DNA from 3 places in the Alishewanella sp. SMS8 genome. Region 1 is predicted to be linked to each of the others. Evidence: predicted binding sites of a transcription regulator. Region 1 holds the regulator's gene; each other region holds the start of a gene.
What was found. Region 1 encodes sigma-54, which starts transcription at its own class of promoters, with help from an activator protein. Its sites were predicted from a motif close to GTTGGCACGNNNNTNGNNT; they were not measured.
Positions count from the first base shown of each region.

Region 2: the regulator sigma-54 is predicted to act here: its motif matches at 1,561-1,579, upstream of ORJ01_RS03090 (FimV/HubP family polar landmark protein).
Region 3: the regulator sigma-54 is predicted to act here: its motif matches at 1,459-1,477, upstream of flgA (flagellar basal body P-ring formation chaperone FlgA).

Region 1 covers NZ_JAPJEA010000001.1:1,183,707-1,186,989, forward strand. Annotated here, with positions in the region: gene lptB (LPS export ABC transporter ATP-binding protein) at 1-299, shown strand, start outside; gene ORJ01_RS05460 (RNA polymerase factor sigma-54) at 348-1,835, shown strand; gene hpf (ribosome hibernation promoting factor) at 1,861-2,148, shown strand; gene ptsN (PTS IIA-like nitrogen regulatory protein PtsN) at 2,155-2,628, shown strand; gene rapZ (RNase adapter RapZ) at 2,625-3,283, shown strand, end outside.
Region 2 covers NZ_JAPJEA010000001.1:687,169-690,451, reverse strand. Annotated here, with positions in the region: gene ORJ01_RS03100 (4-phosphoerythronate dehydrogenase) at 1-379, shown strand, start outside; gene ORJ01_RS03095 (aspartate-semialdehyde dehydrogenase) at 393-1,412, shown strand; gene ORJ01_RS03090 (FimV/HubP family polar landmark protein) at 1,638-3,283, shown strand, end outside.
Region 3 covers NZ_JAPJEA010000003.1:88,752-92,034, forward strand. Annotated here, with positions in the region: gene flgN (flagellar export chaperone FlgN) at 1-252, opposite strand, end outside; gene flgM (flagellar biosynthesis anti-sigma factor FlgM) at 252-569, opposite strand; gene flgA (flagellar basal body P-ring formation chaperone FlgA) at 648-1,373, opposite strand; gene ORJ01_RS10855 (chemotaxis protein) at 1,500-2,429, shown strand; gene ORJ01_RS10860 (protein-glutamate O-methyltransferase CheR) at 2,446-3,279, shown strand.

The DNA.
Region 1 (3,283 bases):
GTCGTCGGGTTGAGATCGCGCGAGCATTAGCCGCTGATCCCGCTTTTATTTTATTAGACGAACCGTTCGCTGGCGTTGACCCGATTTCAGTACTTGATATCAAAAAAATCATTCAACACCTCGCCCAACGTGGCATTGGTGTTCTCATTACTGACCATAATGTGCGTGAAACGTTAGATGTTTGTGAAATCGCTTATATTGTCAGTCATGGCGAACTGATTGCAGCCGGTTCTCCGCAAGATGTTCTAGCAAATCAGCAGGTACGTGATGTATACCTAGGTGAGCAATTCAGGCTATAGTAAAGAAGATAGAACGCAACTGCGCATTCAGGAGAGAATTACAGGTACATGAAGCCCTCTTTGCAACTCCGCCTAGGACAACAGCTTACCATGACGCCACAACTGCAACAGGCGATACGCCTATTACAGTTGTCTACCATTGAGCTACAGCAAGAAATACAGGAAGCGTTAGACGCGAACCCGTTACTCGAAGGCGATGATGATTTCGAACGTCAGCCAGATGAGGTTGATCACAGTCTTGGCAATATCAATCGCGATACCCTTGACGATCCACGCAACAAAAACTCAGAGCAAAAAGACGCTGCCGATCGCGATACCAGCGATGATCTGAATCAACAAAACATCCAAGAAGATTTACCGCTAGATAATAACTGGGATGACTTAGTCAGTGCCGCCCCTGTTAGCAGTGGCAACATGCCTGATGACGATATGGTGTATCAGGGTGAAACCAGCGATACCCTGCAAGATTATTTACGTTGGCAAATGCAACTGACGCCCTTTTCTGAAATCGACCGGGCTATTGCTGAGATCATTATTGAAGCCATCGATGACAATGGTTTTTTAAGTATCAGCTGCGAAGAAATACTCGACTCACTGCAATCTAACGAGGTCGAGGCCGACGAAGTTGAAGCCGTGATTAAACGCATTCAATTATTTGATCCGGTCGGGGTTGGCGCGCGCTCGGTGCAAGAGTGTTTACTGGTGCAGTTACGGCAGTTTGAGCCAACTACCCCCTATTTAAATGATGCAAAACTCATTATTAGCAACTATACCGAATTTTTAGCAAATAGAGACTTTCGTTCTTTGATGCGCGTGACTAAACTCAAAGAAGAAGAGTTAAAGGAAGTCATGCAGTTGATCCACAGTTTAAATCCACGGCCGGGTGCTGATGTGATTAAACAAGAACAGCAGTATGTGATTCCTGATGTCACGGTGACAAAAGTAAAAGGTCGTTGGCAAGTCGAATTAAACGCTGACGCTATGCCCAAAATACGGATCAATCAGCAATATGCGGCGATGAGCAAAACCGCTAAAAATTCCGCTGATACGCAATTTATTCGTTCGCACTTGCAAGAAGCTAAATGGTTTTTAAAGAGCTTAGAAAGCCGAAACGATACTTTACTCAAAGTAGCCAATTGCATTGTGCAGCAACAACAAGCCTTTTTTGAGCATGGTGAAGAAGCCATGAAACCGATGGTATTGAATGATGTTGCAGAAATGGTCGGTATGCATGAGTCGACGATCTCACGCGTCACCACTCATAAATATATGCATACACCACGTGGAATTTTTGAACTTAAGTTCTTTTTCTCCAGTCATGTTAGTACAGAGAGTGGTGGTGAATGTTCTTCCACTGCCATTCGTGCTTTTATTAAAAAATTGGTGGCGGCAGAAAATCCGGCAAAACCGCTAAGTGACAGTAAAATGGCGGAGATTTTGTTAGAACAAGGGATAAACGTGGCTAGGCGAACTATCGCTAAATACCGCGAATCGTTGTTTATTCCGCCGTCAAATCAACGAAAGACCCTGCTGTAAGTGTCTTAACTAAAAGGAAGAGTCTATGCAAATCAATTTAACAGGCCGTCACGTCGAAATTACCGAAGCCTTAAAAGATTATGTCGAGAATAAATTTGCTAAGCTAGAGCGTCATTTCGAGAACATTAATAATGTACATGTCATCTTAAACGTGGAAAAATTACAACAGATTGCCGAAGCTAAAATCCATCTCACCGGTGGCGAAGTGTTTGCGGTGTCTGAGAACGAAAACATGTATGCTGCGATTGACCAGTTAATAGACAAACTCGATCGGCAGGTCATTAAACACAAAGAAAAACTGTCACGACACTAAGACATTATTATGAATTTAAACGCAATGTTAGCGGAGAACTGCACGAAAAGTGCAGTTCTATTTAACAGTAAAAAACGTATCCTCGAATATATCGCCGAACTGGCTCACCAGCAGCTTCCCGAACTATCTGAATACACGATTCTTGAAGCCTTAATGACCCGTGAAAAACTCGGTTCAACCGGCATCGGTGGCGGTATCGCCATTCCTCACGGCAAACTTGACTGCGTAACTCAACCGATTTTGGTGTTTGTGGTCAGTAAAGACCCTATCGCGTTTGATGCGATAGATAACCAAGCCGTCGATATTTTTTGCGCTATTTTAATACCCACTGAGCAATGCCAAACGCACCTAAGTACGTTATCCGGTATTGCCAAATTGTTGAGTCAGAAAGACTTAACCAAAAAAATCCGCCATGTCGAGTCAGATGAACAACTGTATCAGCTACTACTCGACTATAGCCAAAAAACAGGTGAGTCATGAAACTACTCGTCGTCAGTGGTCGCTCAGGCTCTGGCAAATCGGTTGCTCTAAGAGTCATGGAAGATCTCGGCTATTACTGCGTCGACAATCTCCCGGTTAATCTATTACCGACTCTGGCAACTGCAGTAATGGGCCAATATGAACGCGTTGCCGTGAGTATTGATGTGCGTAACTTACCGAGCGATCCCGATGAGTTATCAGACATTTTGTCGTATCTGCCGCGCAAGCTGGAACTGACGATTTTATATTTGGATGCGGATCACACCACGCTAATTAAGCGCTTTAGCGAAACGCGTCGCTTGCATCCGCTATCCCATCAAGCGATGTCGCTCGATGAAGCCATTTCACGTGAACAACAGTTATTAGATCCTATCTCTAGCCGCGCCGATTTATATATCGATACCACTGAGCTGAATGTGCATCAACTGGCCGAGCAATTACGTGAGCGGATCTTAGGCCAAAAGACCGGCCGTTTAGTGATACTCTTTGAATCCTTTGGTTTTAAATATGGTATTCCAAAGGATGCCGATTTTGTGTTCGATGCGCGGTTTTTACCCAACCCACATTGGGAGCCGGATCTGAAACCGCTCACAGGTTTAGATCAGCCAGTTAAAGATTACCTCGCCTCACAAGACGTGGTTGCAAAATATACGTG
Region 2 (3,283 bases), 500 kb from region 1:
TTACTGTGATATCGCAACCGCGCATATTGCTGGTCACAGTGTTGAAGGTAAAGCGCGCGGCACTGAAATGCTGTATCAACGCTGTTGTGAGTTACTGGGAGTCACGCCAGAAATCGCATTAGCGGCCTTGTTACCTCGGCCTGCAGTAGAAAAATTACAAATTTCTGCTAATTTTGGGCTTCCGGATGTCCAAAGTGTCGCAAGAATGTTATATGATGTGCGGCGTGATGACGCTTTATTGCGGCAACACCTGCAACAACATGGGTTTGACTGGCTAAGAAAGTCATATCCCGCACGGCGCGAATACAGCGCGCTGCAGCTTGTCGGTCAGGCCGTACCGGCCTGGTTTGGCCAATTGGGCTTTAATAGTCAGATTTAAGAGGATGCATCAGATGGCGTCACAATATAATGTCGCAGTCTTAGGCGCGACGGGCTTGGTAGGCCAACATTTAATTGAAATATTAGAGCAGCGCGATTTCCCTGTTGCCCAGCTATTTCCCTTGGCTAGCAGCCGCTCTGCCGGTGGCACTGTTACCTTTAAAGGCAAAAAAATTACCGTGTTAGATGCGGATACTTTTGACTGGAGTCAAGCTCAAATTGGTTTGTTTTCAGCCGGTGGTAGCGTGTCAGCTATTTATGCTCCAAAAGCCGCAGATGCAGGCTGTGTGGTGATTGATAACACCTCACACTATCGATACGAAGCGGATATTCCGTTAGTAGTGCCCGAAGTTAACCCAGAAGCCATTGCAGATTATCGTAATCGTAATATTATTGCTAACCCAAACTGCTCTACGATCCAAATGTTGGTCGCTTTAAAGCCCATTCATGATGCCGTGGGGATCAGCCGTATTAATGTGGCGACTTATCAATCGGTAAGCGGTGCTGGCCAAGCGGCAGTTGAAGCCTTAGCCCAGGAAACGGCGCAGTTATTGAATGGTCGGCCTTTAGAAGAAGGGGGCCATTTCGCTCGGCAGATCGCTTTTAACGTGATCCCGCAAATTGATGTGTTCATGGATAACGGTTACACCAAAGAAGAAATGAAAATGCATTGGGAAACGCAAAAAATTCTGGGTGATAACAGCATTGGTGTTAATGCAACAGCGGTACGTGTGCCGGTGTTTTTTGGTCACGCTGAGGCGGTCCACATAGAAACGCGGATGCCGATTACCGTTGAGCAAGTTAAAGTGCTCTTAGCGAATGCCCCAGGCGTGGTGTTATTTGAAAATAACGCTGATTTTCCAACGCAGGTGAGTAACGCAACAGGCAAAGATGAGGTGTTTGTTGGGCGTATACGGCAAGATATTACCCATGAAAATGGCATAAACTTGTGGGTTGTGGCAGATAATATTCGCAAAGGTGCTGCCACCAATAGTATTCAAATTGCTGAGCACTTAATTCGTGATTATTTGTAATACCGTTTTGGCGGGTTAATTGAGTCACAAATCGCAGAGCGCCTTAGGGCGCTCTGCGTTATTTATAGCGGTAAACAATAGAGCTTGTTGCTATTTACTGGTAAGCCGAGGCTAACTGCATTATATTTGTTGAGTCAGCAGCAGTAATAATGGAACACTGCTTGCATAACACTATCATATGATTTTGCTTTAACGTGAGTCTAGGTGCTCGGCTAAGGAATCCTGATGCCTGTTCGTATAATTTTACTTTTGCTGTTAGTCAATTTTTCGTCGATGGTGCTGGCTCAGTCTGCGCCGACGCAGATCCGTGGCCCGAAAAACGCGGATAGTGTGCTATTGCAAAAGCAATTTGGCCCTTTAACACCCAGCGACACTTTGTGGCGTATCGCCGAGCAGGTCAAGCCTAGCGACAGTGTGACCACATTCCAAGTGATGTACGCACTTTTCATGAAAAACCCTGGTGCGTTTAATGACGCCAACTTCAATCATTTACGGCCTGGTGCCATTTTAATTGTCCCTGAGTTGCGTGAGATTCGTTTGGTTGATCCCGAAGTCGCTCGACGTAAAGCCGATAGCGATGATGCTGAGTGGGCGAAAAAAGTCGCGCGTGATGCTGCTGCCCGCGCCAAAGCACGCGAAGAAGCTAATAAACCTAATGTCGTGCAGCAACAAACCGCTGCAGAGCTGAACGCTCTAAAAGATCAATATCAAGACTCCATTCAATTAATTGAAGGTATAGCACTGGAAAACCAGCAATTACGTGGTTCGTTAGGGCGAGTGGAACAAGAGCTTGAAGGCTTAAAAGCGCAATTAGCGGAAGACAGCTTGTTACAACAGCAGCTTAACCAACTACTACAACAACAGCAGCAAATTTTGGCCGAGCAACAAGCCCGACGCGAAGCGGAGGAAGCCGCGCAACTTGCAGCCGCCGCAGCTGCAGAAGCAGAAGCCTCCAATTGGCTCAACAATCCGATTACGTGGGCGCTTGCTGCGTCGTTACCCGCTATTTTGTTATTGATGGGCTTTATCGCTTGGGTTAAACGGCGTGGGCGGCAAACCGAAGAAGCGGTAGCGAATGCTATCAAAGAGCCACAGACCTCGGCAGGCTATAAATCACCGGTGCCACCTATCGACAATAGTCAGGATTTTGACGAAAGCCTGCTCGATATGGATGACGATCTGTTTAAAAACGATTTTGATGAAGTCAGCCCAAGTGCAGTCAGTGCCCTAGATGATAGCCTTGAAGATGATACATTACCGGATTTCAGTGACGATATTTTAATTAACGAGTTAGTTGAGCCGGATCCACTGCGCACGGACATGTTAGATGGCATGGATGATGATCGTTTAGATGTTGATGACGACGCCTTAGATCCGGTAACGCCGGTGCGGGAAGAGCACGATATTCAATTAGAAGGCGTGGAAGAATTTGATTTCGACCCGGATAATATTTTGTCGGATACGGATTTATCGGCCTTATTAATGGCTGATGACGATGATGATGTTATTGAGTTAGCGGATCCGAGTGAGGCGGAAACAGCCAAGCTAGCAGCAGAACCTATTGCGCCAGAGCGCGAGACTGCAGATGATGTTAACGATCATATTGAAGAAATTGAAGTTGAGCTGCCGGATGATGAGCCCTACGCTACGCCCGTGCCGACAAATAATGATGAGCTTGAAGAAGCCGCAGAGCTTAACGACGATGTGCTGGATAGGTCTGCTGACGAGGCAGTCGATGCCGCAACAGACGAACTCGATGCTGATGATATTGACGAGTTACTGTTAGATAATGAGCGCGAACGTTTATTAGCCACAGAAGCCCGTTTTGATAATTCTGATTTAGATGACTTTGCCGAGCAATTGGCTGCAGA
Region 3 (3,283 bases), on a different contig from region 1:
CAAAACAGCAATACGCTCATCAAACCAAGATTGTTTGCGTTGCTCAGCCAGGTCTTCAGATTGGCTAAGTGCCTTATCGGTTTGTTCAATTTGTAGCAATAAGGTATTTTTTTGTTCGATGATGTTGTTTAAACGCGGTACATCACGTTCAGTAACCGCTTTAAGTTCATGTTCTAGCAACAACAAAAGCGCAGATAAATGCGCTTGTTGTTGGTTCAGGCAGGTGAGGGTGGCGCTTTGTGCTGTATTCATTAGCGGTCGAATAAATCGCCCTCAAATTGCATGATACGCTTAGCTAACTGCTCAACGTTAATTTTGTATTTGCCTTCAGCAATAGCCTGTTTAATCTTATCGACTTTCTCTTGATCGATACCGCTACTGTTACTGGCCTTTTCTTGCAATTTAGAAAATTGCTGAGCTTGCGGTGTAATAGAAACCGAATCTTGCTTTTGCATTGCCTGACTACCGGCATTTTGCTGCACAGTAGTTTGTTGGCGCTGCACCAGTTGATCGTTTTTATCTGTTTTAACCTGCGGAGTATTTTGCAAGTTATTAATATTAATCGCCATAATAGAACCTCTTCACCTAAACTTTAGTCCTTATGCTTAGGTTAACGGCCGCTACAAAGAAAACTTTAGGTTTATTTTCTAAAATTTCACTTGAACTTGATTAACCCCAACAACCTCTGCTTGAATACTGCGCCCAGATTGCTGGTTTCTCACGGTAACTATAGCACCTAGGGTACCGTCTTGCTGAACCACGCCAGTGGCAGTAACAGATAAACCGCTGTTATTAATTTCTATTGTAACAATATCACCCCGGCATACAAGACAAAGATCTTGAAGGTTGATAATTTGACCAACACTCAGACTGCGTTTATTTTTACTACCAATAATCTCAGCCGGTTGCTGCACAATATTACCCCGAACTAAGCGTCGCTCCCGGCGCTCAATTTCGAGCATATCGGCCGTGATAACCGTTCCTGGAGAAATATTTTGCCGCATCACCACTAAATCAAGATACTCGGTGATCTTAGCTGATATAAACAACTGCCAAGCGACAGGGCTGTCACAGCTTAATTGCACGGTGGTTTGGCGTGGATTGTAGTTTGCCGGTAAACTAAATTGCAGGGCATTAGCACATTCTTTATCACCAATCCGAGTATCCAAAGGGGTCACGCTTATCTCAGTATCTGTTGACAGTTCGCTGGCTAAGGTGTCTTTTAACCAATTTTCTGTCAGGGTCGTTAATTGTTCAGGGTTATAGCTTGCTGAGGTATTTTGCTCGGCAAAAGCCGAAGCATTAAGCGTTAAACTTAAGCACAGTAAGGTAATTAAAGCAGTAATATGACGAAAATTTTCATACTTTTTCATAGGGTTTGTCTATGCTTAACTAACAAAGGGCTATAACATACCTGAATCATGTATTGACGCCGATTTTCTGACAGTTGAACTAGTCATGCAAATATCACGCCTAAAGGCTGAAGTAAGGAAACCCAGATGTCCAGTATTCTAGATTCCGTCAACCAGCGCACCCAACTTGTGGGTCAGAATCGATTAGAGTTGCTGCTGTTTAAGCTTGCTGGACGCCAGCGTTATGGTATTAACGTGTTTAAAGTGCGTGAGGTATTGCAATGTCCGCGTTTAACCAGCATGCCCAAACGCAACAAGTTTGTGCGTGGTATTGCGCACATTCGTGGCCAAACCATATCGGTCATTGATTTAAGTTTGGCTATCGGCGGGCGAGAAATTCAAGATCTTTCCACTGCGTTCATTATTATTTCTGAGTATAACCGCTCGGTGCAGGGCTTTTTAGTCAGTTCAGTTGAGCGCATAGTTAATACCAACTGGGAAACCATCATGCCTCCGCCAAAAGGCACTGGTGGTAAGCAAAGCTATTTAACGGCTGTTACCGAACTGGATAAAGAATTAATTGAGATCTTGGATGTTGAAAAAATTCTCGAAGAGATTTCACCCTCACCGACAATGATCCACGATGAAACGGTGTCGAAAAGCATTGCAACTGATTTAGGCGATCGAGTTATTTTAATTGCTGATGATTCTACTGTGGCCCGTAATCAGGTGAAACGGGCGCTAGAGCCTTTGGGTGTAAAAATGCACTTGGTCAAAAATGGCCGCGAAGCGCTGACCTATCTACAACAATTAAGTGAACAATGCCAACATTCGATCACAGAAAAAGTGGGTTTACTGATCTCTGATATCGAAATGCCGGATATGGATGGCTATACCCTAACAGCGGCGGTGAAAGCTGATGTGAAACTGCGACAGTTACATGTGATTTTACATACCTCGTTAAGTGGCGTGTTTAATCAGCAAATGGTACAAAAAGTGGGGGCTGAGGATTTTATTGCAAAGTTTAATCCCGACGAGTTAGCACAAGCAGTGCAAAAATGGCTCCACGTTGAATAATTGGTAAGGGTTATGCGTGCAGAATAAGCAGTTACAAGAATCGGAATATCGGCAATTTCGGGATTTTCTCGAGCAACAGTGCGGTATCGTGCTGGGTGACAATAAGCAATATTTGGTTAAAAGCCGTTTAACCCCCTTAATGCAACGTTTTAGCCATGGCAGTTTATCTGAACTGGTTGCCAAAACCATGAGTCCGTTTGAACGGCAGTTACGCTCAGCCGTGATTGACGCTATGACCACCAATGAAACCTTATGGTTTCGTGACAACTACCCATACGAGCTACTAAAGAATCAATTATTGCCGGAGCTGGAAAAAACTTGCCGCAGCGTCAAAATTTGGTCAGCGGCTAGCTCATCGGGTCAAGAGCCATATTCTATTTCAATGACCGCGCTAGAGTTTCAGCAAAGTCGGCCAAATGCCTTTCCTGGTGGGGTGAATATTTTAGGTACTGATATATCCAATACAATGCTGGAGCATTGCGCCAGAGCCGAGTACGACGGCTTAGCTTTAGCGCGTGGTTTATCACCTGAGCGACGCACGCGGTTTTTTGAAGATACCTCTAATGGCATGATGCGCGTTAAAGATAACGTGCGTAAAAAAGTGACTTTTCGGCATCTTAACCTGCTAGACAGTTATACTCTGCTAGGGAAATTCGACATCATATTCTGTCGCAACGTATTGATTTACTTTTCTCCTGAAGTGAAAGCGAAAATAATCAAACAGTTTGCTCAGTCATTAAATAGTAAAGGTTACTTAATCCTCGGGGCCTCAGAGTCATTGTCAACCATGAATGAAGACTTTGACATGCTGCGTTGTAATCCGGGTATTATTTACCGCAAGAAATCTTAACTCT